4 regions of the Cobetia sp. L2A1 genome follow, and region 2 is predicted to be linked to each of the others. Evidence: predicted binding sites of a transcription regulator. Region 2 holds the regulator's gene; each other region holds the start of a gene.
What was found. Region 2 encodes sigma-54, which starts transcription at its own class of promoters, with help from an activator protein. Its sites were predicted from a motif close to TGGCACNNNNNTTGCTNT; they were not measured.
Positions count from the first base shown of each region.

Region 1: GQR90_RS08485 (DUF3305 domain-containing protein) is a predicted target of sigma-54. The motif match lies at 2,963-2,980, and genes of this name have one in related genera.
Region 3: GQR90_RS02050 (ANTAR domain-containing response regulator) is a predicted target of sigma-54. The motif match lies at 4,389-4,406, and genes of this name have one in related genera.
Region 4: GQR90_RS07280 (aminomethyltransferase family protein) is a predicted target of sigma-54. The motif match lies at 3,805-3,822, and genes of this name have one in related genera.

Region 1 covers NZ_CP047025.1:1,943,216-1,950,429, reverse strand. The annotation lists gene GQR90_RS08500 (helix-turn-helix domain-containing protein) at 44-676, shown strand; gene GQR90_RS08495 (helix-turn-helix transcriptional regulator) at 904-1,869, opposite strand; gene GQR90_RS08490 (formate dehydrogenase accessory sulfurtransferase FdhD) at 1,866-2,774, opposite strand; gene GQR90_RS08485 (DUF3305 domain-containing protein) at 3,083-3,682, shown strand; gene GQR90_RS08480 (DUF3306 domain-containing protein) at 3,679-4,533, shown strand; gene GQR90_RS08475 (4Fe-4S dicluster domain-containing protein) at 4,951-6,981, shown strand; gene GQR90_RS08470 (TorD/DmsD family molecular chaperone) at 7,049-7,214, shown strand, end outside.
Region 2 covers NZ_CP047025.1:794,063-801,276, reverse strand. The annotation lists gene lptC (LPS export ABC transporter periplasmic protein LptC) at 1-82, shown strand, start outside; gene lptA (lipopolysaccharide transport periplasmic protein LptA) at 215-799, shown strand; gene lptB (LPS export ABC transporter ATP-binding protein) at 803-1,543, shown strand; gene GQR90_RS03430 (RNA polymerase factor sigma-54) at 1,763-3,211, shown strand; gene hpf (ribosome hibernation-promoting factor, HPF/YfiA family) at 3,809-4,117, shown strand; gene ptsN (PTS IIA-like nitrogen regulatory protein PtsN) at 4,127-4,597, shown strand; gene rapZ (RNase adapter RapZ) at 4,710-5,624, shown strand; gene GQR90_RS03410 (HPr family phosphocarrier protein) at 5,611-5,880, shown strand; gene mgtE (magnesium transporter) at 6,164-7,214, shown strand, end outside.
Region 3 covers NZ_CP047025.1:438,154-445,367, forward strand. The annotation lists gene dbpA (ATP-dependent RNA helicase DbpA) at 1-1,204, shown strand, start outside; gene GQR90_RS02035 (GNAT family N-acetyltransferase) at 1,408-1,977, shown strand; gene GQR90_RS02040 (hypothetical protein) at 2,249-2,437, shown strand; gene GQR90_RS02045 (NarK family nitrate/nitrite MFS transporter) at 2,572-3,930, opposite strand; gene GQR90_RS02050 (ANTAR domain-containing response regulator) at 4,459-5,064, shown strand; gene GQR90_RS02055 (CmpA/NrtA family ABC transporter substrate-binding protein) at 5,179-6,387, shown strand; gene GQR90_RS02060 (TetR/AcrR family transcriptional regulator) at 6,539-7,159, shown strand.
Region 4 covers NZ_CP047025.1:1,665,914-1,673,127, forward strand. The annotation lists gene GQR90_RS07265 (hypothetical protein) at 1-659, opposite strand, end outside; gene GQR90_RS07270 (GNAT family N-acetyltransferase) at 972-1,400, opposite strand; gene GQR90_RS07275 (helix-turn-helix domain-containing protein) at 1,551-2,249, opposite strand; gene GQR90_RS07280 (aminomethyltransferase family protein) at 2,418-3,563, opposite strand; gene glnT (type III glutamate--ammonia ligase) at 4,293-5,627, shown strand; gene GQR90_RS07290 (class II glutamine amidotransferase) at 5,768-6,685, shown strand; gene GQR90_RS07295 (protein glxC) at 6,686-7,214, shown strand, end outside.

The DNA.
Region 1 (7,214 bases), 1.1 Mb from region 2:
TAAACATATGGCCGCCAGCGCCACTGATCACAGCGAAGCCCTCATGAGCACACCCACTGACAAGGATGCAGCCGTTCGAATCGCCTCCGGCCGTAAGCCCTTTGTAGAACCCCTCAAGCTTGGTGAGCGCGTCAAGCAAATCCGGCTCTCCAATCACTGGACCCTGGAGGATGTCAGCCAACGCACCGGACTGGCTCGCTCTACGCTGTCCAAGATCGAGAACGAACAGATATCGCCGACCTTCACCGCGGTGCAGAAACTGATCAGCGGGCTCAATATCGATCTACCCCAGTTACTGAGCCCCCCCAAGCGTCAGAGCGGTACTCTTGGCCGGCGAGATCTCACGCGCGTGGGGGATGGCAAGAGTCATCCGACCCCCACCTACGAGCATGAACTGCTCTCCTGGCAGCTCGCTCAAAAACGCATGATTCCCTTCAAGACACGTGTTCGCGCACGCAGTTTTGACGATTTCCCGGACTGGGTGCGTCATGATGGCGAGGAATTTCTGATGGTGCTGGAAGGCAGCATTCAGCTTTACTCGGAGTTCTATGAACCTCTCGTACTCAACCAGGGCGACAGTATCTACTTCGACTCAGACATGGGACATGCACTGGTTTCCACCAGTGAAGATGATGCCGTGGTGTTATCTGTCTGCACTCGAACTGATGCCGACTAATCATTCTCTCCAGATGGCTAACGGCTAAGTGGTTTTAACATCGCAATATAACAGCGAGAATTTTTTCTCAATAAAAACATGAGAATGAAACCCCGGCAGCACAGACAACAAAAAGCGCCTATTAGCGATTCGCTAGTGGGCGCTTTTATCTATCTTGACTCTGAACGTGCCCAGCTTGATTTTCAGTGCTCTAGGTCCGACGGCTTCATGCCCTGAGTTCAGGATAATCAGTCGTGTTGTGTCGCATCACCGCGCCAGATCAACTGACCGCACTCACGAAGATCATATCCTCCCAGTGACTGAGCTAGTTGAATGCCATTGGGGGTAGTGAGATAGCGAAGCATGCCTTGAAACAAGTCGCGGAAATAAACATTGCGCGGTACGACAAGATCAAACGCCTCTTCACAGACAGGCACGAAGCCAAGTCCAAACTCGTTGGCGGCCGACAAGGTTCCAGGTCCGACATCGACCTCACCTCGTGCCACGAGTGAAGCAACTTCACGCTCCGAGTATGCAATGGCGAGCGTATTGAGCTGCTCGGGACGCATTTGATGACCCGACAACCACTCCTGCAGGAAACGCTGAGATCCCGCCCCTTCCTGCCGGACAGCCCAGCGCCGTTGTGCACCGAAAAGCCCACTAGGCTCCACTGGCAGATGGCGGTCTTCGTTGCGAATGATCAAGCCCTGTGTGCGGCGTGCCAATCTGACGAGCACCCACTGCCGATAGCCATCATGCCCTCGGATCAGCGCAGGATGACGCAACGCCGCTTCTTCTGCCCGCCCCCAGTGAATGGCACAGACATCCGCTCGTCCCTGGCTGAGCAAATCCAGACCCAACCGTGTTCCCGTGACGCTCATGCCGTAAAAAGCACTGCCGCCATGCTGCTGGTTAAGGCGCATGGAGAGTGCCGCCAGCAATGGATCATCGCTGCCGGTAAGCATGAGCCGGTCTGCGAGCACACCATGATGGCTTGACTCGAGTATCCACTGCTCTACCAGCCGACGCGGGAATAGCCACTTTCCGGTCACCTTGGTCGCCGGCATGGTGCCGTCACTCGCCAGCTGGTAAATCTTCTTCTCATTGAGGTGCAACAGCTTGGCTACTTCTTGTACCGTCAGGAACGGATTGTCATGGCTCACGGGCGCAGCGGCGGATGCGAGCGGTGATGTCGGGGCAACAGGTTGATTCATGGCTTGCCTCCCTGCTCCTTGGCGACAATTTTTCCAGCAGCCTTTGCGACATCCGCCGCGCGCAGTGGCGGGATGGCGTCCAGTACCAGCCGACCAACAGGATCAATGGCCTGAAAGTGCATGCCCTTGGCGCGCGCAATCAACAGCACACCAAAACGACTCGCCAATTCAACGCCTTTTTGTGTCACACCAGAGCGCGACACCAATACGGAAATACCGGCTTGGGCGACCTTGAGCACCATCTCCGACGTCAATCGACCTGTGGTATAGAAGATGTTGGCTCCGGAGTAATTCAGCGCACTTTCATCCAACGGCGATAGCCAGCTCAAGCCTGCCAGCGTATCGACTGCATTGTGCCGCCCGACATCCTCAATGAAGGCCAGTACCTCATCATCACGGCACAATGCGCAACCATGCACGGCACCTGCCTTACGATACGTGGCATTGTGTGCGGCCAACGCATCGAGCAATCGATAGAGCTGCGCCTGACTGAAGGATCGTGAATCCAACGCGGCGAGCGATTGACGCTCCAGCAGATTGCCAAATACCGTGCCTTGGCCACAGCCTGTCGTCACGGTACGCTTGCCAAGCCGCTGCTCGATATCATCTGGCAGATAGCGTGTCACGACCGAGGCGCTCTCGACCTCCCAGTCCACCTGCAGTGCCTCAAGATCCTCAAGCTCCCCCAACAATCCCTGATTGCGTAGATAGCCAGCAACCAGAGCCTCCGGCTCGGCTCCCAGAGTCATCAGCGTGACGATTTCACGTCGATTGAGATAAATGGTAAGTGAGCGTTCAGCCGCAATTGATTGCTGAAATTGCTGGCCACGCTCATCCATCACTTCGATATCTAACGTAGTCGGCAGCTTGGCATGACTAATCGCAGGCCGTACGGAAGTCTTCATGACGTCGGGGTCTCCCTCATCGTGCCTGATGCGAAATACGGTGGGACTGCCTACCCTTCTAAAACCACCTTCACCGCCTTCAAAATGGTGTGTAGTAGAAGTGCAGCAGTAGGAATGAGCACAGGATACCAGTGTCCTTATCTCAGTGTCCTTTACACGAGATAGACCGATTATAGCGTCGTCCACTACGGCATGTTTCTTGCAAAATACAGACTCAGCCATTCAAGAAAGATGACCGCTACGCCCATCGACTTTGCGCTCTTTGCGCTACGCGGCTGCGCGCAAGACAGCACTTCATGAGAGATGCCATGACTCAACATTCAGATTCACTTTTGGATACAACTCCCGAGCCACACGCCTCACTACCATCACCAGTCACTCCGCGCAGTGACGATACGCGCTGGATGAGTGTTTCACTGGCACCGACAACTCAGCGGCTGGGCCGCTTCAGCATCGACACATGGCGCATCGCACAACTCGCGCCAGCCAAGGCTGAAGACGCCCATCAGCCTCAAGATGACAGCCCACGATCTGACTTCGCGAATCACCGCACGCTAGCACTCCAGTTACATCTCACCGAACGCACTGATTATCGCTACAACCTGCGTTGTGACCAGCCGCGGTTATTTGTGCTCTGCGAGGAGCGTGAAGACGATGGCATGCAGCCACGTGTCGTGACGGCCTGCCAGGAAGTCGCCTCTCAATGGATGGATGGTGATCAACTGGTGCTCGACACCCCCATGCCGCCCGCGCTGATGGTCTGGCTAGAAGGCTATCTGGCTCGTCATGGTGAGCGTGTCGATGAAGGCAAGAAGAAAAAGCGCAAGGGTGCCGGGCGGGCGAGTCAGTCAGGACAACCGCTCAAGCATTCACCGGATGCCCCCCAGCAAGCGGATGAAAAATCATGACACGCCGCCCGGAAAGCTCCCCGACCAACAGCGCTGATGAGGGACAGGAGAGTCTGCTGTCACGCTGGTCGCGGCGCAAACAGCACACCGACCACACGCAAACAAACAAGGCCAAAACAGCATTCGAGACATCGTCACGTACGCCCGCCACCTCAGACATGAGTACTGCGATAGCGGCGACCAGGGAAGCATCTGCGAGCCTGACGGATGATCAGCCACCCCCTGCTGGTCATCAGGGTGTGGCTGACAACGGTGAACTTCGTGCGGAGGTCCCAACCGACCAAGGGCATGCGGAGCAATGCATCGATGAGCACGAGGCTGACAAAACGTCTGCTATCGAGCTACCCGATCCAGAGACACTGATGCCTGATGCCGATGTCAGTGCATTCATGCAGACCGGCGTGGACCCCGCTCTTCGCCAGCAAGCGCTCCGGCGCATCTTCATGGGGGGAGAACACTCTTTGCGTGACGGGCTGGATGATTACGACCAGGACTTTTCCAAGATGCGCCCGTTAGCAGATGGCGTGGCCGAGACCCTGCGGCGCTGGACCCATAAGGTCGAGGAAAGCCTCGCAACACAGGACCAAGAAGACCAGAACGAAGAAGACCAGGAGCAGCCGGCGCCAGCCACGGGTCAGCAAGACACAGCGCTGGACGAAAATCATGAAAAGCATAATGAAGCAGACACAGAAACACAGCACGAACCTCACGATATAGCCACCACCGCTGAAAGCGTCGAGCCTCAACGTGAAGCAGACGATGTAACTGATTCAGCTTATGCGGATGATTCCCCAACCGCCGCCCAGCCCTCTACCAACGACACTTCACGATTACCCAACCTACCAGGATGACGCGCTGCGCACTTACCTTGAGTCAATATGACCCAGTTCAGCAGCTCACTATCGGTTTTGGGGTCAGCCTTATGGCTCATGAGTGACTACAGCGCGCATTAACAAGGTGCAATGTCTGCAACGCACTCGCTAGATTTTGCATGACATGCTTGCCACGCCGCAGCTCCTGATTCACTGAGAAATTCAGGGCGGCAGACAATGCCCGTGGCATCTGCCTACCTGAGCTATTCTTTTGAGGCGACCTGACCGCCCACGGCGCAATGCAGAGCATGCCATTGATCACCCATTGAAGGACTGTTGATTGCTGACCGGGCGTCTGCCTCGAGAATCTGCGGCGACAGGGCCCTGCGATAGCCTTCTGCCACCTGACGGCAGCAGCGACTGACAGGGCCGCAACGACCGAAAAGGATGAGTAAGATGACGGCGAGTCCCACGCACCCGCAGCCGCTTGATCCGGCATCGCGCGGCACGCCTTTGGCTGTACACGCCAGTACCGGCCTGAGCATTGAGAATACCCAGCGTGCGCTGAATAAACAGGCTCGCGAACGAGCACTGTCTTCCATGACAGGGTCTGCTGCGATCGGCACGCAGGCTCCCAGCCTCCCACTGCTCGCCAGCGATGCAGGTAGCGCGCCTATCCGCTATCGCAGCCGGGGGCAAACGCTGTTGGTCGGCAGTGAAGCACGGATACGCGCACTGGCAACTCTATTGTTACAGCTGCCCACCACGACACGATTGTCGCTGGCTCTACTGACAAGTGATCAGGATAACAGCGCCCTGGTCTCCCTCGATGAACAACACTTCACTGCAAGCCAGGCGCTGCCATCGCATACAGCATCTCGTAATGCGCTCAGCCTCTCGGGCTATCTTGGCCAGTTCATGCTGACCAGCGACGGGGTCAATCTGGCGTCCGCATTACTCCCAGCCACGCCTATCATTCAGCCAGACGGCCAGCCCAGCCTTCATCAGGTGACACATTTTGATCTGATTGCAGACTTGGCAACCCAGCCTCTCAACCAGGCAGAGCTTGCGCCACCAGGGTATTTACGTGCGCCAGATGCCGTATTGATCGAGCTGGACCGCTTGGCCTGTGATGCGCAGCTCGATGTCACTACGCTGCCAGAAATGACGGAATGGGCAGCTCAGTTCGGCGGTCTGGTCGGTAGTTTTGATAAACCGAACTATGTCAGCGTCAACCTGGATGTCTGCGCACATGCAAGTGCCGGCAACATCGGCTGTACGCGCTGCCTATCTTCGTGCAGTGCCGACGCCATCTTCTCGATCGCCGGTCGTCGCAACGCGCATATCGAGATTGACCCCTTCCTGTGTCATGGCGCAGCAAGCTGCATCAGCGCTTGTCCTACCGGGGCACTGAGCTTTACCCAACCTCCCGTAGAACAGCGCATGGAACAGATTCAGCGCTTGCTGGAGCGCTATCAGGATGCCGGTGGTATTTATCCACTGCTGCGGTATCGCCTTGATACCCCGGAAACTGACGCCTGTGCTGTTTCAGTCACCGACCGCGAGCGCTGCCTCGACATTACACTCGATGAAATCACTGCCACCGGTCACGACGAATGGCTCGCCGCACTTGCGCTTGGGGCATCTCAAATACTCGTCGAACTGCCAGACGCCCTTCCGGCAGGCCAACGCCAGCAGCTAGAGCAGGAGCGTCGCCTGACACTTGCGCTATTGGGCAGCATGCAGCTGGCCACCGATCACCATGGCACGTCACGCCTGGCATTCATTTCATCGTCTGCCAAGAAGACGTCCTCCGTTGAGGATGATACTAGTGCGCTGCCACTGATAACGCCGCTGTGTGTGGCGCTTGCGCCAGGTGCCAATAGTGAAGAGGAGCATCCGCTCGGTCAGCCGATTGCACGTGATTGGCTGCTGGGCCGTCCTGATGAGCGTCCCGGCAAGCGTGAACGCCTCAATCGAGTACTCGATCACCTGGCGGGCCTTGCGGCCGCTGATCTCGCGCAAGATTCGGTAGCAGTGCCTGAAGGTGCCGCCTTTGGAAGCCTCGCTATAGAGACTGAGGGCTGCACCCTGTGCCAAGCCTGTGTCGCGGTCTGCCCAACGACCGCACTGAGCGCCAATCGTACCTCTCCGGCGCTGTCTTTCACCCAGGGTGACTGCGTGCAATGCGGCCTCTGCGAGCAGGCATGCCCGGAGCAGGTCATCACCTTGACGCCCGGCTTTGTCCCACAGCCCGATGTTCGCCGCGACCCCCTGCTCCTCAAACAGGATGTACCCTTCCCCTGCATCAGCTGCGGCACTCCATTCGGCTCGACCGCCACCATAACCGCGATGCAAACGAAGCTGGCATCACACGCCTACTTCCAAGGTGATGGTGCCTTGCGGCTCAAGATGTGCAGTGACTGTCGCGTAAAGGACATCTGGCACGAAATGGCACGTAATCCCGACGCCCAACTCAAGGTCTGAGCCAATGACATTTCCAACGGCTCCTTCTGGAGACATTACGCCTATGGCATCTGAGGATGAATCAGTGATGAGCCACAGCGTCGAACAACAGGCGCTACGCTCTGATCTTTATCGTTTGCTGGCGCGCCTGATACGTGCTGCGCCTGACGAGGAGCTCATTGCGTTTCTCGCTACTCTAGAACACGACGCCATCACCCTGCCCGGCGCTGATCAGCAGCAGATACCGAGGGCAT
Region 2 (7,214 bases):
CGACGATAGCGATGCTGCCTCAACCGATAGCGAAGAGCGCATCAACAGCACCTTCGAAGCTGCACCTTCAGCCAGTCAGTAGTCACTATCTCCTGGCACATGATTGGCGTAACGAGTTGCTGACGTACGCTGCCAGCCTGATAACCCCCATTCCCTGCTTCCCGACAGCATGTCCGATCGAGAAGACATACCCAGTTCTGCCAAGGAGCATCCCATGACTTCAACGACTCTCAAGCCCTTGTCGGCCTGGCGCCACACCCTCAACACCAGTGCCATGGCCCTATGCCTGGCGCTTGGCATGTCCATGGCTGCACCAACAGCACTGGCGCTCGACAGTGATGCCAATCAGCGTATCGACATCGCCGCCGATTCCCTGTCGCTGGATGACAAGGCGGGTACTGCTGTCTATACCGGCAGTGTCGAAATGCGACAAGGCAGCATGAAACTGGATGCCAGTCGTGTTGACATCAGCCGTGCCAAGAGTGGCGAGATATCTCTGGTCAAGGCAACAGGCAAGCGAGCCTATATGGAACAACAACCCAACCCGAACGAAAAGCTGGTCAAGGGGTGGGCGGATACCATTCTCTATCACGCGCTGGAGCGTCGGGTGGAGCTGGTAGGCAATGCGCGCCTCGAAAAAGATGCTGACACCTTCGAAGGCGGTTACGTGGAGTATTTCCTCGACAAGCGTCAGGTCAATGCCAATAACAGCAGTGATACCACGCAGAAGACCGACGGCAGTTCTCGTGTGCACATGACGCTGACGCCGCGCGGCACCAATGCCAGCAAGGAAAACTAAGTCATGACTGCCGCTCCTCTCCGTACACTCAGCGCACGCCACCTTGCCAAGGCCTACAAGGGCCGCAAGGTGGTCAAGGATATCTCGCTGGAGATTCGTCAGGGCGATATCGTGGGTCTGTTGGGGCCCAATGGGGCCGGCAAGACGACCTCGTTCTACATGATCGTCGGCCTGGTGCGCGCCGATGCGGGCAGCGTCACCATTGATGACAATGACCTTTCCGACTCCGCCATGCATTTGCGCGCACGCGCCGGCATCGGCTATCTCCCGCAGGAAGCCTCGATCTTCCGCAAGCTGTCCGTCGCCGACAACATCATGGCGATTCTAGAGACACGCAAGGATCTCGATCGCAACGGGCGCAAGGCACGCCTTGAAGAACTGCTGAACGATTTCAGCATTTCTCACATTCGCGCCAGTAGCGGCATGAGCTTGTCTGGCGGCGAACGCCGTCGCGTCGAAATCGCAAGGGCACTGGCCACGGAACCGGATTTCGTGCTGCTGGATGAACCCTTTGCCGGCGTTGATCCCATCTCGGTAGGCGAGATAAAGAGCATCGTACGCCAGCTACGTGATCGCGGCATTGGTGTACTGATCACGGATCATAACGTCCGTGAGACGCTCGATATCTGCGATACCGCCTATATCGTTGGCGACGGCCAGATCATTGCGCATGGCAATGCTGAAACCATTCTGGCCAATCAGCAGGTGCGTGACGTGTATCTGGGGCATGAGTTCAAGCTGTAGTCCATTGGCAAACCCCTCTGGCGAGCGCACCTTCGCGCACGCAGTGCATGCTCAGGGCTGATATATCATCATGAACATCAGCCTTGAGCATGACGTCCATACCACCTTCGTTGAAACATGGCATGCAAGTTGCTTGAATAATTTCTTTCGCCCCTTGTCAGTGCCCCGACCCACGGTATAGCGTAGAAGCACGTTCCTTTGCCGTGAATCGATAGCCCCATGAAACCCACCCTGCAACTCCGCCTTGGCACTTCACTGACCATGACGCCACAACTGCAGCAGGCCATTCAGCTGCTACAGTTGTCGACGCTCGACCTGCGTCAGGAAATCCAACAGGCGCTCGAGTCCAATCCCATGCTGGAACTCGACGAGGACTATGAGGCGCTGGAAGTCGTCGAGATTCAGGATGCGAGCGAAATCTCTTCAGCTGAAACAAGTAGTGATATCCCGGAAGAATATCCTCTCGATAGCGACTGGTCGGACCTCTATCAGGATCATGCTGGCAGCCTGACAAACTCGGGAAGCAGTAGCGGCAGTGATGACGGCCAGGATTTCGAGCGCAACACGAGTGTAGAAAGCCTGCAAGATCATCTACGCTGGCAGTTGGCAATGACCGACCTCGACGACCGTGAACGGCAGATGGCGGAAAGCCTGATAGATGCCGTGGACGGCGCAGGCTACTTGAGCCTGTCGCTTGATGAGCTCGTCGATGGTCTACGTGGACAAGGGCTGTCTGGCCTCAAAGCATCGGAGCTTGAGCAGGTCCTGCTCCGCCTGCAGCAGTTCGATCCGACCGGCGTCTTTGCGCGTGATCTACGCGAATGCTTGCTGCTACAACTGGCCTTGCTGCCCGATGACCTGACACTGCTTGCTCAAGCTCGCCGCCTGGTACGCCAGTTTCTCGAAGCACTAGGGAACGATGATCGCAAGCTACTCAAGCGCCGCCTGGGGCTGGATGATGACGAGCTGGATCACGTCATCCGGCTGATACGAGCACTGGACCCACGGCCAGCTTCTGCCTGGGGGGAGCCCGCCAGTGACTACGTGATACCCGACTTGCTGGTACGCCATACCCGGCGCGGCTGGCAAGTGGAGCTCAATCCCGAGGCACTCCCGAAGCTGCGTATACAGCCAGACTATGCAGCGCTCATCAAACGGGCAGACAAGTCAGTAGACAACACCTTTCTCAAGGATAATCTTCAGGAAGCGCGCTGGCTGATGAAAAGTCTCTCGTCACGCAATGACACGCTGCTCAAGGTCGGGCGTGAGATCATGACGCGGCAGATCGACTTTCTTGAGCAAGGCGAGGAAGGCATGAAGCCGTTGATCCTCGCCAATATTGCCGAGGTAGTCGAGATGCACGAATCCACCATCTCTCGCGTCACGACGCAAAAGTACATTCATACACCACGCGGCGTCTTCGAACTCAAGTTCTTCTTCTCGAGCCAGGTCGGTGGTAACGGCAATGGTGATGCGCATTCCAGCACGGCCATTCGTGCGCGCATCCGCAAATTGATTGCAGACGAACCAGCGCGAAAACCGCTGTCGGATTCACGGCTGGTCGATCTACTCGCCAGCGATGGCATTGAAGTCGCGCGCCGCACCGTCGCCAAATATCGCGAAGCCATGGGCATTCCGTCTTCCAGTGAGCGCAAGCGACTCGCTTGATTACATGACAGAGAGGCCGCCCTTCGACTACGGCCTCTCTGTCATGGCCTCCCCTATCGTCAATATCCGCATGATGGCCAGCCGACGTGCGTGAAAGTCGTCGGCTTTCTACCAAGATATTTTCGCTAGAATCCGGCGTGCGCTTCCAATCGCCTGTTTTTCAAATCACTTTTATTAGTATTGTCGATCATTCGTGTAACTCTTCTCACGTCCGATCGTGCTCTTGTCACACTCGAAGCGCACTTGTTGTCAGTTTCAGAAGACCGCCAATATCGACGTATATGCTGTGATTGGCGACTAACAGGCGGCTTCTTGCTGCGCTTCTAACGCAAACCAACGCACTCCTCTTTGATGGAATGTTCCGTTATCCCTCAGTGAGTTGAAGACAAGCCTTACACCACGATGCAGCGCAGCGTTGATCTTTGCTCAAAGCTTGGGCATTGTCAGGGTAGGCGCTCGGCGCACCTGACGCGGCCCAATTTTGTTACTGGCAGTGGCGGATGCGCAAACCATGTAGCAGAGCGTCTTATCAGGGTTTGCTCGCAGTCAAAAAGGGTTACAATTGAAAGGTAACCCGTTGGATAAAGGAGCGTGTCCATGCAAGTGAATATCACCGGGCATCATGTGGAACTTACCGATCCTCTCCGCGATTACATCAACGAGAAGCTCGCTCGCCTCGAACGGCATTACGACAATATCACCAATGTTCAGGTGACTCTGTCGATCGAGAAGGAGCGCCAGCAGGCAGCCTGTACGCTGCATGCTGCAGGCGCAGACCTCCATGCCCTGGCAGAAGACCCCAACATGTACGCTGCCATAGACGCGCTCGCCGACAAGCTGGATCGCCAGCTGGTCAAACACAAGGAAAAGTCCCAGGCTCGCTCTCAGGGCACCGGGACACGTTGACCTTCTGCCATGACACTTGATCAGATCCTTCCCCCCGAGCGCACGCTTTACGGCGTCCCCGGGGGGAGCAAAAAGCGGGTACTGGAATTTTTCAGCACCTTCATTGCCCAGAACATTCCCAGCCTGGATAGCCAGGAAGTCTTCTCGCGCCTGATTGGCCGTGAACGACTGGGGTCGACCGGTATCGGCCACGGCGTGGCTGTTCCACATGCACGTAGTCCGCACTGCAAGACGCCCATCGCAGCATTTCTGAAGCTTGGTGACCCCATCGACTTCGATGCCATCGATGGAGAGCCCATCGACTTGCTGTTTGTACTGTTGGTACCCGAAGAGGCAGATGACACTCATCTCACCTTGCTCGGGCAGGTGGCTGAATTGCTGAACTCACCCACCAACCGATCAGCATTACGTCAGGCCGATAGCCAGCATGCGCTCTACGATGTACTGACATCAGCAATCGCCGATCTTCCGACGCGTTGATCATCGAGCCCGGACATCGTCCGGGTTTTTGCACTGACAGCCACTATTCAGGCTGCCCTCTCAGGCGCCATTCGCACTCACTCTACGCTGACCTCGCCTTTGGAGAGCACTCATGAAGATCGTGATCATTAGTGGCCGCTCTGGCTCCGGTAAATCGATCGCCCTTCAGGCCTTGGAAGACATTGGCTACTACGCCATTGATAACCTTCCCGGCATGCTGCTGGCACCGCTTGTCGAACAGCTAGAGAAAGATAGTCCTACCCGACGTCGCATCGCAGTGTCTATCGATGCACGCAATCTTCCTGATGCCCTGACACGCTTCCCGGAACTGCTTGATGAAGTACGTCAGAGCGGCATGGACGTGCAGGTCGTCTATATCACGACCGATTCCCGCGTATTACTGGAGCGCTACTCCGCGACTCGCCGCCGTCATCCGCTCACGCGCGACAATGACCGCACTCTGGCGGAAGCCATCGAGATCGAGCAGCAGACGCTGGCGCCCATCCGCGAGAAGTCTGATCTGATCATCGACTCAACCAATTTGAGTGTGCATGACTTGCGCTCACGCATCACTGAGCAGGTAGCCCAGCATAGCTCGCGCCATCTGACACTTACGTTCGAGTCTTTTGGCTTCAAGCATGGCGTCCCGACAGATGCCGACATGGTGTTCGACGCACGCTGCCTGCCCAACCCTTATTGGGATATCGCACTGCGCGCCGATACCGGCCGTGACACAAGCGTTGTGAAGTTTCTCGAAGACTATCCCGTCGTACAGGCCATGCACGATGACATCGCTGGCTGGCTGGAGCGCTGGCTACCAGAGTATCAGGCCAGCAATCGCAGCTACCTGACCGTCTCTGTCGGTTGCACTGGCGGCCAGCATCGCAGCGTCTATCTGTGCGAGAAGCTTGCTGCCCACTTTGCTGCACTACTGCCGGAAGTCCGCTTACGCCATCGCGAGCTGGGGATTCATACTGCTCTCAATGGGGCAGATGATGCGCGAGGAGATTGCGATGCACAGTCGTGAACTCATCCTGACCAACAAACGCGGCCTGCATGCACGGGCCGCAACCAAGCTGGTTAACTGCTGTGCTCCCTTCACGGCAACAGTCATGGTCAGTCACGGTGAACGCCGCGCCAATGCGACCAATGTCATGGCATTGCTGATGCTGGCAGCCCCTTGCGGCACACCACTGACAATCGACGTTGAAGGCGAACATGCTGATGAGGCCATGCTTGCCATCACAGCACTATTCGATGCTCGCTTCGAGGAAGACGAATAAGCACCAGCCTTCAAGCACTCCTCTCTCTCAGTTGTTCTCATTCACACCTCACACTACTTGCACCGCCCAGGCGTCGCTGCCTCCTGGCGAACTCTGCTGACTTCCCTCCCTCGCGCTTGCTTATCGTTTTCCTGCTGAGCCATGCGTGATCAGGCACTAATTCCCTGGTCGTGGCACACTCTCGTCCTTTTGATAAAGAACACTGTTTTCTTTTATCGACGCGCCCCCCTACGCCAATGGTAGAATCAGTGCTGTCCTTAATGTCGACAGGGGAAGCCGACGGATGAGCAAGACGTCACACAAACTCAAGCCAAGACTCGATCGTCTGTCACAGGCGCTGGAAAGCGGCGAGCTGGATCAGGCCAGGCGAATGCTCAATCGTGGTCTGGCACCCGTAGACGTTGCTCACCTTCTCGAGTCGTCACCGCCCAAGGAGCGTAACCTGCTCTGGGAGCTGGTCGACGCTGAACTACAGGGTGATGTTCTCCAGTATCTTGGCGAAGACATCCAGACCGACTTCCTGCGCGACATGGACGCAGTGGATGTTCTGGCAGCGACCGAGAATCTGGAACCGGATGATGTCGCTGACATTCTCCAGCGCCTGCCAAATGCTGTAATTCTCGAAGTCCTCGACTCGATGGAGGCGCAAGAGCGCCAACGCGTCGAGACGGTACTGTCCTTCCCCGAGGACACCGCCGGCGGGTTGATGAATACGGATACCATCACTATCCGCCCGGACATCACCCTCGACGTGGTGCTGCGTTATATTCGCCGCCACGAACGTCTGCCTGACTCCACCGATACACTGCTCGTCGTTTCACGGCGCGATGAGTTCATCGGCACCCTGCCGATCAATCGCTTGCTGGTGTCGGCCCCCAGTGTCACGGTGCGTGAGGTGATGGATACTGACAGCGTGGTAATTTCTGCCCTGATGCCAGACACCGAAGTCGCCTCGCTGTTCGAGAAGCACGATTTGATCTCAGCACCTGTGGTCGGTGGCGATGGCAATCTGCTTGGCCGTATCACCATCGATGACGTGGTCGACGTCATTCGCGGTGATGCCGAGCATCAGGTGATGTCAATGGCGGGGATGGATGAGGATGAAGATACCTTTTCGCCCGTGCTGCGCACGTCCTGGCGCCGTGCCATCTGGCTAGGCATCAATCTGTTGACCGCCTTCATGGCCTCAGCCGTCATCGGCATGTTTGAAGGCACCATTCAAAAGATCACTGCGCTGGCCGTACTGATGCCCATCGTCGCCAGTATGGGCGGTATTGCGGGCTCTCAGGCCTTGACAGTGCTGATCCGTGGTATCGCGCTGGGCCACGTGAAAA
Region 3 (7,214 bases), 360 kb from region 2:
GCTGTCGCGTCTCAAGGTGTCACGCTTCCGCGTTCAGTCGCTGGTGCTATGCCCGACGCGCGAGCTGGCCGATCAGGTCGCTGGAGAGATCCGTCGCCTGGCGCGCGGCATGCACAACGTCAAGGTACTGGCATTGTGTGGCGGTGCGCCGTTTGGTCCGCAGCTGGGCTCGCTGGAACACGGTGCTCACATCATCGTCGGTACGCCGGGGCGTGTGGATGAGCATCTGCGCAAAGGCAGCCTGAGTCTCGCCGAGTTGAATACGCTGGTACTGGATGAGGCCGACCGCATGCTGGACATGGGGTTTGCCGAAGTACTGGACGCCATCGTTGCCGAAGCGCCGCAAGAGCGTCAGACCCTGCTGTTCAGCGCGACCTTCGCGGACAGCGTGCGCCCGATTGCCGAGCGCATGTTGCGTGATCCCGTGAGTATCGAAGCGGCCTCTACCCACGATGAGAGCAGCATTCATCAGCTGTTTCACCGCGTGGCAGACGATGAGGCACGCTTTGAGGCGCTGCGCATTCTGCTGCTCAAGTATCGTCCGGAATCCAGCGTGGTGTTCTGCAATACCAAGCGCGAGGCGCAAGAGGTCAACGATGCCCTCAAGCAGCACGGTTTCAGCGCGATGGCACTGCACGGTGACCTGGAGCAGAGCGAGCGCGATCAGACACTGGTGATGTTCGCCAACAAGAGTGCGTCCATTCTGGTTGCTACCGATGTGGCCGCACGTGGTCTTGATATCGAAGCGCTGGATGCGGTGTTCAACTATGAAATCGCGCGTGATCTCGATGCACACGTCCATCGCGTGGGCCGTACGGGCCGTGCAGGCAGCTCCGGCATCGCCTGCACGCTGTATACCGAGAAGGAAGATTACCGCCTGACCAAGCTCGGTGAGTTCCTTGAGCAGACACTGACGCCGGAACCGCTGCCGTCCAAAAGCATGCTGACGCGCGAGCCTTTCTATGCCCGTATGGCCACGTTGCAGATTGACGGTGGCAAGAAGGACAAGCTGCGTCCCGGTGATATTCTGGGCGCGCTGACCGGTGATGGCGGCATGTCTGGCAGCCAGATCGGCAAGATCAAGGTGCTGGCGCGTACCACCTATCTGGCGGTAGAGCGCGATGTCGCCAAGGCTGCGCTGGCGCAGTTGATGAATGGCAAGCTCAAGGGTCGCTCCTTCCGCGCCCGTCGCCTCAAGAGCTAACCCGCAGAGGTCGAAAGACCTGTCGGGTACTGTTCAGGGATCTAATGTGTCTTTCGACCTTGAGATCACGCTTATCGATGCCCGCCTTCTTGGCGGGCATCGTGCTTTTTGAGCAGTAGATTGCACCTCGCTGAAGATGCATCCGCTGGCTAATCTAAAGGGGAGCCGCCTTGATTGGCAGGGCGCTGACAGGGAGCCCACAGATGACTGGCAGTACGGCCGATAATCTCCGCATTCGCGAAGAGCGCGCTTTTGATCATGAGCGGGTATATCGCATTCATGAATCTGTCTTTGCCGGCCACCGCGAGGCATTGCTGGGAGAGCGACTGCGTCATGATGAGCAGTCGCAGATCTCGCTAGTCGCCGAGCGTGTCACCGACCCTGAAACCGGCCGCCACCTCAGTGAGGGTGAGGGTGGCTTGCTAGGCCATGTGATGGCCTCACGTGTTGATCTCGTCGGTTATCCCGATCGCGTGCTGATGGCATTGGCGCCGTTGGCCGTCTTGCCGCAGCATCAGCGCCACGGTATCGGTAAGCGATTGGTGGTCTCGGCGGTCAAGCGTTGTCGCCTGCTGGGTGTTGGTGCGGTGGTCGCGGCGGGACACGTCGATTTCTACTCTCATCTCGGCTTCCATCCAGCTCGCCACTACGGCCTGTACTGCAATCGTAATGATGTGCCCGGCGCCTTTGTCGCATTTGAACTGGTGGCAGGCTACCTGGATGGGCTAGGGGGCGAAGTGCTGTTCCACCACAGCTTCTATCGCGATATCTGAGGGCTTGAGGCACTGGCCCTTGTTGCGCTATTCCTTTAGCAGAGGATAGTGGCATAACATGGTATCAGCCCTTGAATCTTCAGGGTCTGTGCTCCATATCCTCGGGTAGCACGGCAGTTTGCAGGTCCGGGAGGTCACGTGCCTGGCGCTTTATCTCCCGGCACCTCGACACGCCGTGCCCACATTCGATCACCGTGGCATGAGCGCACACCTGCGCGATGCACGGTCAATAGCGGCTTTGACCGCAACCAATGATTCAAGGGAGAAGATCATGAAGATCAAGACACTGGGTAGCGCACTGATGATTGCCATGCTGGGCTTCGCAGGCCTGTCCCTCGCTGGTTGCGATGACAAGGGCCCGATGGAGAAAGCTGGCGAGAAGATGGATAACTCCGTCGAAAATGCCGGCGACAGTATCGAGAGTGCGGGCGATGACGTCCAGGACGCTGCCGACAGCTAAGTGCTGTCTTCGGTGAGCCTCCAGTACGGCCACCGATACGCATGCAGACACAAGAAGGCCCCACCTCCCATGAGGTGGGGCCTTCTTGTGTCTGGGGCCGTCAGTCATCTATCGACCGGGTGGTATTGTCGGTGTCATGCAGAAGCCGGTTGTTGCGTGCTGTCCTGCTTGCGGTCTTCGACTGCCGCCTGATAGGCGCGACCTTCCTCGGCCTCGGTGGCAGCGCTGAAGCGTACCAGCAGCGCGAACAGCGAGATCACGATCACGCCCATGCCCAGATACATCAGGCCTTCTTGATAGGACAGCTCCTCGCTGCGAAACAGGAAGCCTGCCGCTACCGCACCGGCATTGCCGCCGGCGCCAACGATGCCGGCCACTGCGCCCAGCGCCTTGCGGTTGATGAACGGTACGATACCGAAGGTGGCGCCTTCTGCCATCTGTACGAACAGGCTGAACACCAGCATGATGCCGATGGCCACGGCGAGGGTTTCCATCTGCGCGAAACCAACCAGCGCTACGCCTTCACACAGCAGGGCGATGAACAGCCAGCGTACGCGGCCTTTCAGCCCTGACTGGCGTGCAAACAGGTCAGAGAATACGCCGCCCAGGGTGCGGGCAAACAGGTTCATCAGGCCGAACAGGCCGGCGATGAGGCCAGCGGTGGCGAGATCCAGCTCGAAGTGATCGAAGAAGTAGATGGCGGCGACGTTGTTGATGGTCAGCTCGACACCGAAACAGGCGCCATAAACGAGGAACAGTGCCCAGACACGAATATCGCGTGCTGCCGCGCCGAAGGTGGCGCGCATGCTGTATTCCTTCTCGGCCTTGGGCAGTTCACCGCGTTCACGCAGCTCACTGAAGTTGCCGTCCGGGGCATCCTGAGTGAAGAAGTAGTACGCGATACCGGTCAGGAACAGCACGATGCCCGGTACGACCATCGCCAGGCGCCAACCCAGTGTCTGCTCGACGCCCAGCATCAGCAGGCCAGCCATCACCAGCGGCATCAGAATCTGCGTGGTACCGCCGCCAAGGTTGCCCCAACCCGCGGTAGTGGCATTCGCGGTGCCGACGACATTCGGACCGAACATCACTGAGGTGTGGTACTGGGTAATCACAAAGGAGGCGCCGATGGCACCGATCGCCAGGCGGGCAAGGAAGAAGGATTCGAAGCTGTCGGCAAAACCGATGCACATCACCGGCAGAGAGCCAAGACACAGAAGCCAGGTGTAGGCCTTGCGTGGCCCGATGCGATCGCAGAGTACGCCAATCGCAAGCCGTACAATGACGGTGATCGCGACCGAGGCGATGATGGTGTTGCCGATCTGGGTCTTGGTCAGGCCGAGGTCGTCACGCACCACCGCCATCAGCGGCGCGATACCGAACCAGCCAAAGAAGCAGACGTGAAAGGCGAACCATGACATGTGGAAGGCGCGCATCTGCGGCGTTTTCAGGCTGAACAGCCGGATGCGGTTGGCCTTGTTGCGAATATCCATGAGTGCGGGCTCCTGATGCAGCGTCGAGACCGAGCACACGGTGAGTGCGCTCAGAGAGTGGTCGAACGGCTGTTGAGAACAGCAGGGCTGCCTCGTCGTTGAGGTGCCGGGTTCGACGCACTCGTACTCATGGGAGCCTGGTCTACGTCATGGGCATCACGGTGAGAGCGGGGGATAACAGCTCTCGCGGGACGCTGGGTAGGACAAAGCAAGGACCGCGCCACTTGTGCCGGTAATGAGGGGGTAAGGCAAGCAATATCAATGAGTTGGTGATATATCATCGCGGCGACCATTGACGGTGCTAGCGCGATGAGCTCTGCGTCGTGCCCGTCTGCGGTGCGTGACGATGCTGTGGCGTACCAGTCTGGCGCACGGGGTGATGATTGCATCTGCTTGCGTCATTGCTGTGCAGGCCAAGGGCTGCGCAAAGCGCGCAACCGCAAGGTTGCACCAGCATGCGGCATGATTCCTGCAGTGTCAGGCCATGTGGAAAAGTTGCCTGACACGTTTTGCCGAGGAAACCCTGACATGCCCGTGACTGTGCTGATCGTCGATGTTCGCAGCGAGCGTTCCGCCGCATTGGAGCAGGCGTTGTTGAGCGCTGGCTTTGAGGTGGCGCTGCGCGTTGATGAGCACGAAGATCTGCATGCGCTGGTCGAGCAGCATCAGCCGGATGCGGTGATCATCGACGCTGACCTGCCGAGCCGCGATACGCTGGAGCACCTCGGTCAGCTGGGGCGTCGTTATCCCAAGCCGATGATCATGCTGGCCAGCGAGGATGCGCCGGACCTGGTGCGACAGGCAGCAGGCGCCGGGGTGTCGGCCTATGTCGTCGACCATGTGATGCCGGCGATGGTGCGCACGATGGTGGAGGTCGCCATCACCAGTTTCGAGGCACACCGCGCCTTGAAGGGGGAGCTCCATCGCACCCAGACCACGCTGATTCAGCGGCGTAGCGTTGATCGTGCCAAGGCATTGGTCATGGAGGCGCGCGGACTGGGTGAGGATGCGGCCTATCAGTACCTGCGCAAGACCGCGATGAATCGCCGCCTGGCACTGCACGAACTGGCCGATGAGCTGCTGAAAGCCACCCGTCGTGCTGACAGTGGCCGCTCTGGTGGTGGTCGCCCGTGAGCATGCTGTTCTGTTCGATCGTTTCTGGTTCTGTCGTTTCTGGTTCTGTCGTTTCTGGTTCTGCTATTTTCTGCTCTGTTGTTTCTTGCTACGTCTGCCCATGAGGTGTCTGTGATGCTCAGTGATGCACCCTTGAATGATCACCAGCTGACGCTGGGACTGATGCCGCTCAATGATGCTGCGCCCTTCGTGGTGGCCGAGCAGCTGGGATTTTTCCGGGATGAAGGGCTCGCGGTCACGCTCAAGTGGCAGCCGTCCTGGGCTGCACTGCGTGATGACCTGCAGACAGGTGTCTTGCAGGGGGCGCAGATGCTGGCCTTGATGCCATTGACCTCAACGTTGGGGCTGGACGGTCGCGCGACACCGATCATCAGCGCAATGACGCTGAATCTGGGCGGCAATGCCATCACCTTGTCACGCTCGCTGATGGCGACGTTGGCGGAAGAAGAGCATGTGCTTGATAGCCCTCTGGCGATTGCCTGTGCGCTGGGCGAGCACGTCAGACGGCGTCGTCAGCGCGGTGAAGCACCGCTGAGACTCGCGAGCGTGCATCCGTTCTCCTCGCATCGCTATCTGCTGCGGTATTGGCTGGCGGCGGGCGGGATTGACCCTGATTCACAGATTGATATGCGCGCGGTGGCCCCGCCACTGATGGCAGCGCAACTCGCTTCGGGCATCCTGGATGGTTTCTGTGTCGGTGAGCCGTGGAACAGTCTGGCCAGTGTGCAGGGCATGGGGCAGGTGGTCGCTGGTAGTCATGATATCTGGCGCTTCGGGCAGGAAAAGGTGCTGGGCGTGCGGGAAGACTGGGCGGAGCAGCATCCGGTGGCGCATCAGGCGCTGATACGCTCGCTACTCAAGGCCTGTGCGTGGCTGGACCGCCCTGATAATCGTCAGCAGGCCGCTGCCTGGCTGCATGATGAAGGCTTGCCCGAAGTGCCGATGTCAGTGATCGCGCGCGGGCTTGCGGATGTCGATGTCGAGCAGTCGGTGGAGAATTTTCAGCAATCCAATGCCGGGTGGACGATCTTCCATCGTTACGCCGCCAATTTCCCGTGGCGCTCGCACACTCGCTGGTACGTTTCCCAGATGCAGCGTTGGGGACATTTGCATGGCATCAGCGAGCATGATCTCGCGGAGACACTGACACGCTGTGTGCGGCCGGATCTCTATCGCATCGCCGCACGTGGGCTGGGCATGGTCGTGCCGGCAAGCGATGAACGCAGCGAAGGCAATCATCCCGCGCCCTGGTGGCTGAGCGGTGAGGCGGGGCAGATACCGATGCCGGAAGATGGCTTCATCGACGGTGCCGTCTTTGAGTAGCAGAGCCGTCTTTGAGCAGCCGAGTCGGGTATTGAGCAGCAGGGTGGCAGTCGTTGACGAGAAATGAGCATATGAAACCTGACTGCTCAGACATGCTGACACGAGTGTGTGATATTCTGAAACCACTGCCAGCACCGTGTCAGGGGATCGCATGACCACTCGCAAGTCTCAGATTCGCAAGGATAATGTCGGGCGTATTTTGCTCGCTGCCGAGAAGGTATTCGCGCTCAAGGGCTATGTCGGCGCCAGCATGGTCGATATTGCCGCTGAAGTAGAGCTGCCCAAGTCAAATCTGCATTACTACTTCAGTACCAAGGAGGCCCTCTATCGCGCTGTGCTCGATGGCCTGTTGGCGTTGTGGAAGGAAGATGCGCTGTGCTTTGAGGCCTACGACGACCCTCAGCTGGTGCTCTCCACCTATATTCGCGCCAAGATGATGCACTCGCGTCAGCGCCCGTATGGCTCCAAGGTGTGGGCCAGCGAAATCATGCAGGGTGCGCCAGTGCTGGGCGAGGAGCTGACGGTCTGGCTTGATGAGTGGGCCGAGATGAAGAAGTCGCGCCTGCGTAGCTGGATTGCCGACGCGCGTATCGACAATGTCGATGCCTCCGCTTATCTCTACATGATCTGGGCCAGCACCCAGCACTACGCCGACTTCGATCACCAGATCGCTGTCCTCAATCATGGCCATGCACTGAGTGACCGTGAGTTCGAGCAAGCGGTACAGAATGTCACGCGCGTATTGTTGAAGGGCGTGGGGCTTTCCGCATGAGGAAAGCATCGATAATGATTAGTTGTTAGCTTTTTGATAACAATTCACGCTTTCT
Region 4 (7,214 bases), 870 kb from region 2:
CGCAGGATATCGGCTTCATTCAAGGCCGCCTCGACCATGATGAAGCCCAGCGGAGCATAGTTCTCGTAGACATAATGCTCGCGATAGAACTCGTCATTACCTGCAAATCCGGCGCAGCGAACCCCCTCGCAGAGCAGGTCATCCCAGCATGGCTCTCCCATATGAGGGAAATAGGGGATGGCACCTGCGTTCTCTTCCAGCATTGAGAGGCCGTTGTAGACTTCCAGTCCCATGATGTCGAGCTCTGCCAGGCGATGGCAGGGATTGAGCAATGCCTGCTTGAGACACGACCATTCCCCTCCCTCACGAGGAAAGGTGGTCTCGAAGAAGTTGGGATGGGCGCAGATCGATACGCCTCCCACTTGGCCCATGCTCAGTACGTGTAGAAAGCGCGCATGCAGACCTGCGAAATAGCCATTGAGATACGCGCCATCATCGATGTTGTTGTTCTGGATCTCACGACCAGAAATTACCACGAAGTCGTCACGTTGCTCGCCCCGTGAGAACAGCTCGATATTGTTCAGATAGGGATGTACCGAGGTGCAGACAAAATCAAAGCAGAAGGGCTCAGCTTGTGAGCGCTGAATTACAGCGTCGTGATCCAATCCATGAATTCTGTCCACGGCGATGCTGTCGTCACATGGTTCCACGGTATGCACATGAATATTTCCCTTGAGCCATCGGGTCTTTCGGGATGGATCCTTCTGCGAGGGGGCATAAGGGTTGTGCACCGGTGGCTTGTGGACCATAGGCTTTTGAACCTGGAGCTGGTGGTCACGATCGGGAACGCGGGCAGCATTGGTGCAGGAAGTGAGAGCCATGCGTGTTGTCCTTTTCACGACGGGTGGCATGAAAGCCGCAAATCATCGATGGCGAGAGATCAGGGCGATATACCTCAACCCTCACTCTGTCGTCTGCCGCTGAGCCTTTCTCCTCACATTATTGAGGCGAGGTGTGGAGTCTTCGGCAAGTTAAAATGACCTCTGGAAAACGCACTGTTTCTTGGCGAGAGCAAAGCCCAAGGCAGCATAGAATTGCTTGGCGACATCACGGGTTTCATTGGTGCGAACGCGCAAGGTCACGTGTTCGGTGGCAGCCCATGTCTTGGCTTGCTCAGCCAGTGCCCGTCCTGTGCCCTGCAAACGAGCATTCTCGGCGACGGACAAGCCCAGTATCTCGATGAAATCGGCCGAGGCGGCACGGAAGGCGTGTTGCGCATGCAGCCAGCCAATCACATTGCCATTCTGCTCTGCCACCCAGATGCGATCATGAGCGGATGAGAACAACTGCTCAAGGCGTCGAAGGATCAACGCATCATCCTCATGGGGAAGGTAACCCAGCGCGGAGGCGACATGTGCTATCCCTCTGGCGTCCTGAAGTCTGGCAAGGCGAATCTTCATGGATAGCGTCCTTCATGAGTAACGTCCCGCTCGTGTCTCACGATAATGCAGGCTATGTCTTGAATGCAGGATGAGGGGCAACCCGTCGCTCGTCAGGCCGTCGTTCACAAGGGTGTTGCTCTCAAGGTCATCGCGACGCGTCTGGATGCTTCACTCATCGTCATAATGAATGATCGACAGCAGTTGAATGGGCACGTCATTCAATTTCTCCGGGCCATGCGGAACACCGGCATCAAAGGCCAGGCTATCGCCGGGCCCCATGTCATAGAACTTGTCGCCATGACGATAGGTCAGGTGACCGGAGAGGAGATAGATGAACTCATGCCCGGCGTGACAGAAGTTCGGGAAGACTTCGCTGGCATCATCCATCGTGATCAGGAAAGGCTCATAGAGCTTCTTCGGTCCTTGTTTGTAACTTAGCAATTGATAGGCGTGGCCCACTTCGGTACCCGTACGGACCACCTGCATCCCCTGGCCCGCCTTTGTGAGCTGGGCGCCGCGCCCATTGACGTCGTAATCGCTGAACAGTTTCGAGATGGGCAGACTCAGCGCATTGCACAGTTTATTCAGGGTATCGAGGCTGGTGGAGACCTGGGCATTTTCCACCTTGCTGATCATGCCTTGGCTGACACCGGCAATACGCGAGACATCGGAAATCTTGTAACCCTGAGAGACACGTTGTTGCTTGAGTGCCCGCGCGATGTGCTGTTCAAGCCCCAGGCGAGTCTCATCGGCGGCCGCCGTGATGGTCTCTTTCGGCGCGGACTGCTCCGCAGCCGTGGGCTGTGTGTCAGGTGGCGATATGTCCTGCGCTGATGACTCGGAAGACGCGGAAGGTTTTCGCGGCATGGGAGGCTCCTGGATGTCTGACGTGGCATGGGTCGTGATGCGCCTGCCATGTGCTTGATATGCACGTTCTGAGGGTGACAGTAACAAGTTTGTGTCAAACCCACACGCCTCCCCGGATGAGACCCGAGGAGGCGTGTGATGGTGCGGCCTTGAGACGTTTTACTCGGTTCAGCCGCGTGCCAGTCGCTTGGCTTTCTCCGGATCATCAAAGGGGAGGGAATGACTGATGGCGGAGAGACTGGTCTCACCGTCAGTGTCGGTCTTGAGTGTCAGCGGAGTGCCATGTTCGGCGTAGCCGGGCGCTAGACGTGCCAATGCCATGGAGCGACCACTCAGACGGGAATACATGCCCTGGGTGATCACACCCACACACTTGCCGTCGGCGTAGACCTGGTCACCGATCTGCGCGACCTGCTTCGAGTCGAGCAGCACTCCGTAGACCTTGACGCGCTCCTTGCCCTGGAGTGCGAAGTGATCACTGGCACCGCGGAATTCGGTCTTGCCTGGCGAGACGGTGAAGTCCAGCCCCAATTCCCACAGGGTATCGCCCGCGGGTTGGTCAGCGTACGGATAGGTTTCAGAGTTGTCGGCCGGATAGAACAGCAGATGGCTTTCGACCCGCAGCCAATCAAGCGTGCCGAAGCTGCACGGTTTGATGCCCATCTCGGCGCCATCCTCGAGGATCTGTTCCCACAGAGAGGGGGCATCCTTGGCCTTGCAGAAGATCTCGTAGCCACGCTCACCGGTGTAGCCGGTCCGCGAGATCATCACGTGGTGGCCGAACAGCTGGGTCTGTAGGTGATGGAAATAGCGCAGTTCACGAATCTCGGGAATGTGGCGCTCCAGGAAGTCCACGGCCAGCGGGCCCTGCAGCGACATGTCGTGCATATCGTCATCAAAGGTCAGGCTGACGGCACGACCCAGCGCCGTCTTTGCCAGCATCTCGTTGGCGGTGCCGGTGCCATGCACGAACAGGTAGGAGTTGGGGGCCAGGCAATAGACGATACAGTCATCGACGAACTTGCCGGCTTCATTGAGCACACTGGCATACACCGACTTGCCCGGGTAGAGCTTGGACATGTCGCGGGTGGTGACGTAATCCAATACCGCCTGGGCATGTGGGCCAGCACAGTGAATCTTCTTGAGGCCCGAGACATCCATCAACCCTGCACGGGTGCGGATGGTTTCATGATCGTCGGCTGTGTCTGACACCGCGTAATTCCAGGCGGTGCCCATGCCATTCCAGTCTTCAAGCTCCGCGCCCAGCGCGCGGTGTTGTTCGGCCAGTGCCGAGATGCGCCATGAATTCGCCATGCGTCTCTTTCTCCTGTGAGTCGTTGCCTAGCGTAAGTGGGGCTATCTGATCCCGTCCCTGCATAGCTTGCGAGAAGCTCAACGCCGGGAGGGAAATGTTGTTGTTTTCTGGCATGTTGCTTCGCGCCGCTTCATAGCCTTCAGCGCTATCCAGTGCTATTTCCTCCCGCTCCATTGCCTCTCGCGCTGCATTATTTGGCCCTCTATCAATTCTTGAAGGGAAAAAAACATTCCTATCGGTTAAGCAAGGGGCTTGCCAACTTTCAAAATGTGGTGGTGCTGGCGGGTCTCAATCATCGGTGAGTGAGTCCGCTGGCTCAATGAAGGCCGCTTGGGGAGAGAGTTTGCGAAGTGGTGCATCGTGGCGGTGCGTTATCTGGCAGTCATGCACGCCAATGGCGCACATTTGTCGCGAACGTGTCGGTATTGGTCGGCTAATGCCGTGATGATGGAGAGAGTTTGGTGATGATTTAAATTAATTTATCATATTTTACAGCGGCTTAGGTGTTGCGTTCGAGGCGTGTAACGCAAGATTGGCACGCTGCGTGCTTTTCTCTCAGGGAAATAAAGTTGACCATCAGGAATCACAACAACACGTTTCGTCCGCTGTCTTCACTGTCCTCTTCACTGTCAGAGTGACCCACAGGAATCAGATTCCGGGTTGCGACCGACACCCTGAGTGAAGGGTCCAGCGAGACGACACCCCGGTCCGCTCTCAAAGGAACTCCGATGTCTCCCGAAAATGCGCAACAGTTCATCAAGGATCACGACATTCGCTACCTGCTGGCGCAATTCGTTGATATTCATGGTGCCGCCAAGACAAAATCCGTTCCAGCCAACTGTCTGATGGACGTGGTCGAGAAGGGAGCAGGTTTTGCAGGTTTTGCCGTCAGTGGCCTGGGCATGTCGCCGGAAGGCCCCGACTTCATGGCCCGCGGCGATCTTGCCTCGCTGTCGCTGGTACCGTGGCAGCCAGGCTATGCCCGCATGGCTTGCGATGGCTACGTCAACGGTGAGCCGTTCGCCAATGACAGTCGTGTCGTGCTGCTCAAGCAACTGGAGCGCATGAAGGACAAGGGATGGACGCTGAACACCGGGCTCGAACCTGAGTTTTCGCTGTTCCGCCGCGGTGAGAGCGGCCAGCTCTTGCCGGTGGATGAGAGCGATACTCTTGCCAAGCCTTGTTATGACTACAAGGGATTGTCGCGCTCGCGGGAGTTTCTCGAGCGGCTGGTGGAATCCCTGCAGGCGGTGGACTTCGACATCTATCAAATCGATCACGAAGACGCCAACGGCCAGTTCGAGATCAATTACACCTACAGCGATGCGCTGACTTCGGCTGACCGTTTCACCTTCGTGCGCATGGCGGCCGGTGAAATCGCCAATGATCTGGGCATGGTGTGCTCCTTCATGCCCAAGCCGCTGGCAGATCGCCCTGGCAACGGCATGCACTTCCACCTGTCTGTCTGTGATGACAGCGGTCGCAATCTGTTCGCGGACGATTCCGACGTACAGGGCATGGGGTTGTCGTCATTGGCGTATCACTTCATGGCGGGTCTGCTGGCTCACGCCCCAGCGCTGTGTGCCTTTGCGGCACCGACCGTCAATTCCTACAAGCGTCTCGTCGGCGGTGGCAGCACCAGTGGCGCGACCTGGGCGCCCGTCTTCATTGCCTACGGTGACAACAACCGTTCCGCCATGGTGCGTGTGCCCTATGGCCGCCTTGAATTCCGCTTGCCTGATGCCGGCTGCAACCCCTACCTCGTCCACGCCGCCATCATCGCGGCAGGGCTGGATGGCGTGGCGCGAAAACTTGATCCGGGCACGGCTCATAACATCAACCTGTATTCCCTGACCCCGAGCGAGTGCGTGGAGAAGGGCATCGAGAAGTTGCCCCAGAACCTCTCGCTGGCCATCGATGCGCTGGAAGCGGACAGCATCCTGCGCGAAAGCCTGGGGGAAGGCATCTGCGAGGAATTCATGCGCCTCAAGCGTGATGAGTGGCAGGAATACAACGCTCAGGTCAGTGACTGGGAAGTCCGTCGCTACGCCGAATTCTTCTAGAGGCCGATGACTGTCGAGGTCATCTTGTGGCGGTGACGCCATTCTTTTTGATGCGCAGGGGCCGGAGGGCTATACGGCCTTGTCATCTGCTTTCACGACATAACGTCATGATGTGAATCATGGCAGCGAGGGACATCATCATGTGTGGGATCGTAGGCCTATATCTCAAGAATCCAGCATTGGAGTCGCGCCTGGGCGAGCTGTTCGAGCCCATGTTGATCTCGATGACGGACCGCGGCCCGGACAGCGCCGGCTTTGCCATCTATGGCGATGAATATGATGCTGGCATCAAGCTGACGCTGCAAAGCGATGCTCCAGCAGAAGACTGGAGCCTGATTGCCAGCGGACTGGGCGAGCAAGTAGGGACAGTGGCGGACTGGTTCAGCAATGCCAGTGTCGCGGTCTTCAAGCTCGAGGGTGAAGAAGGTGCCGTGCGCGAATGGCTGACGATGAATGCGCCCCAGATTCGCGTACTCAGCGTTGGGCAGAGCATCGAGATTCTCAAGGCCGTCGGCCTGCCAGCACATATCGCCAGCCTTTATGGCCTCAAGAACATGAAGGGCAGCCACATCATCGGGCATACCCGTATGGCGACCGAAAGCGCCGTGACGCTACAGGGGAGTCATCCGTTCTCCACCGGTCGTGATCTGTGCCTGGTGCATAACGGCTCGCTGTCCAATCACAATTGGCTGCGCACCAAGCTCAAGCGTGAAGGCATCAGCTTCGAGACCGACAATGATTCCGAAGTGGCGGCAGGTTACCTGACCTGGCGTCTGGAGCAGGGCGACAGTCTGGAAGCCGCACTTAACGGTGCCCTCAAGGACCTGGACGGCTTCTTCACCTTTGCCATCGGTACCCGTGATGGCTTTGCCGTGGTGCGCGACCCGATCGCCTGCAAGCCTGCCGTGATCGCCGAGACGGATGATTACGTGGCCATGGCCTCTGAATATCGTGCCCTGGCCAGTCTGCCGGGCATCAAGGACGCCCGTGTCTGGGAGCCAGAGCCGGGAAGAATCTATTTATGGGAACGTGAAACGTCCCGTACGGAGGCCGCGTAAATGATGAAGACTCATGACTTGGCCACCACTGGATTACGCGAACTCAATCAGTCATTGCATGATGCACAGATACTTTCCAGTGCGCGTGAATGGCGAGTGACCAATCCTGATGGTGCACACAATATTGCCTGTGGCATCAATGAAGATATCAGTGTCGATATCGATGGGCATGCCGGCTACTACTGCGCAGGCATGAACCAGAAAGCTAACATTACCATTCATGGCAATACCGGAGTTGGTGTCGCCGAGAACATGATGTCAGGTTGCGTTCGCGTCAAGGGTGATGCCTCGCAATCAGCGGGTGCCACCGCGCATGGCGGCCTGTTGGTGATCGAGGGCAATGCCGCGGCACGCTGTGGCATCTCGATGAAGGGGGTCGATATCGTCGTCAAGGGCAGTATTGGTGCGATGAGTGCTTTCATGGGCCAGGCAGGTCGCATGGTGGTGTGTGGTGATGCAGGCGAGGGGCTGGGAGATTCCCTGTATGAGGCGCGTCTCTACGTGAAAGGCACGGTCGCATCTCTTGGCG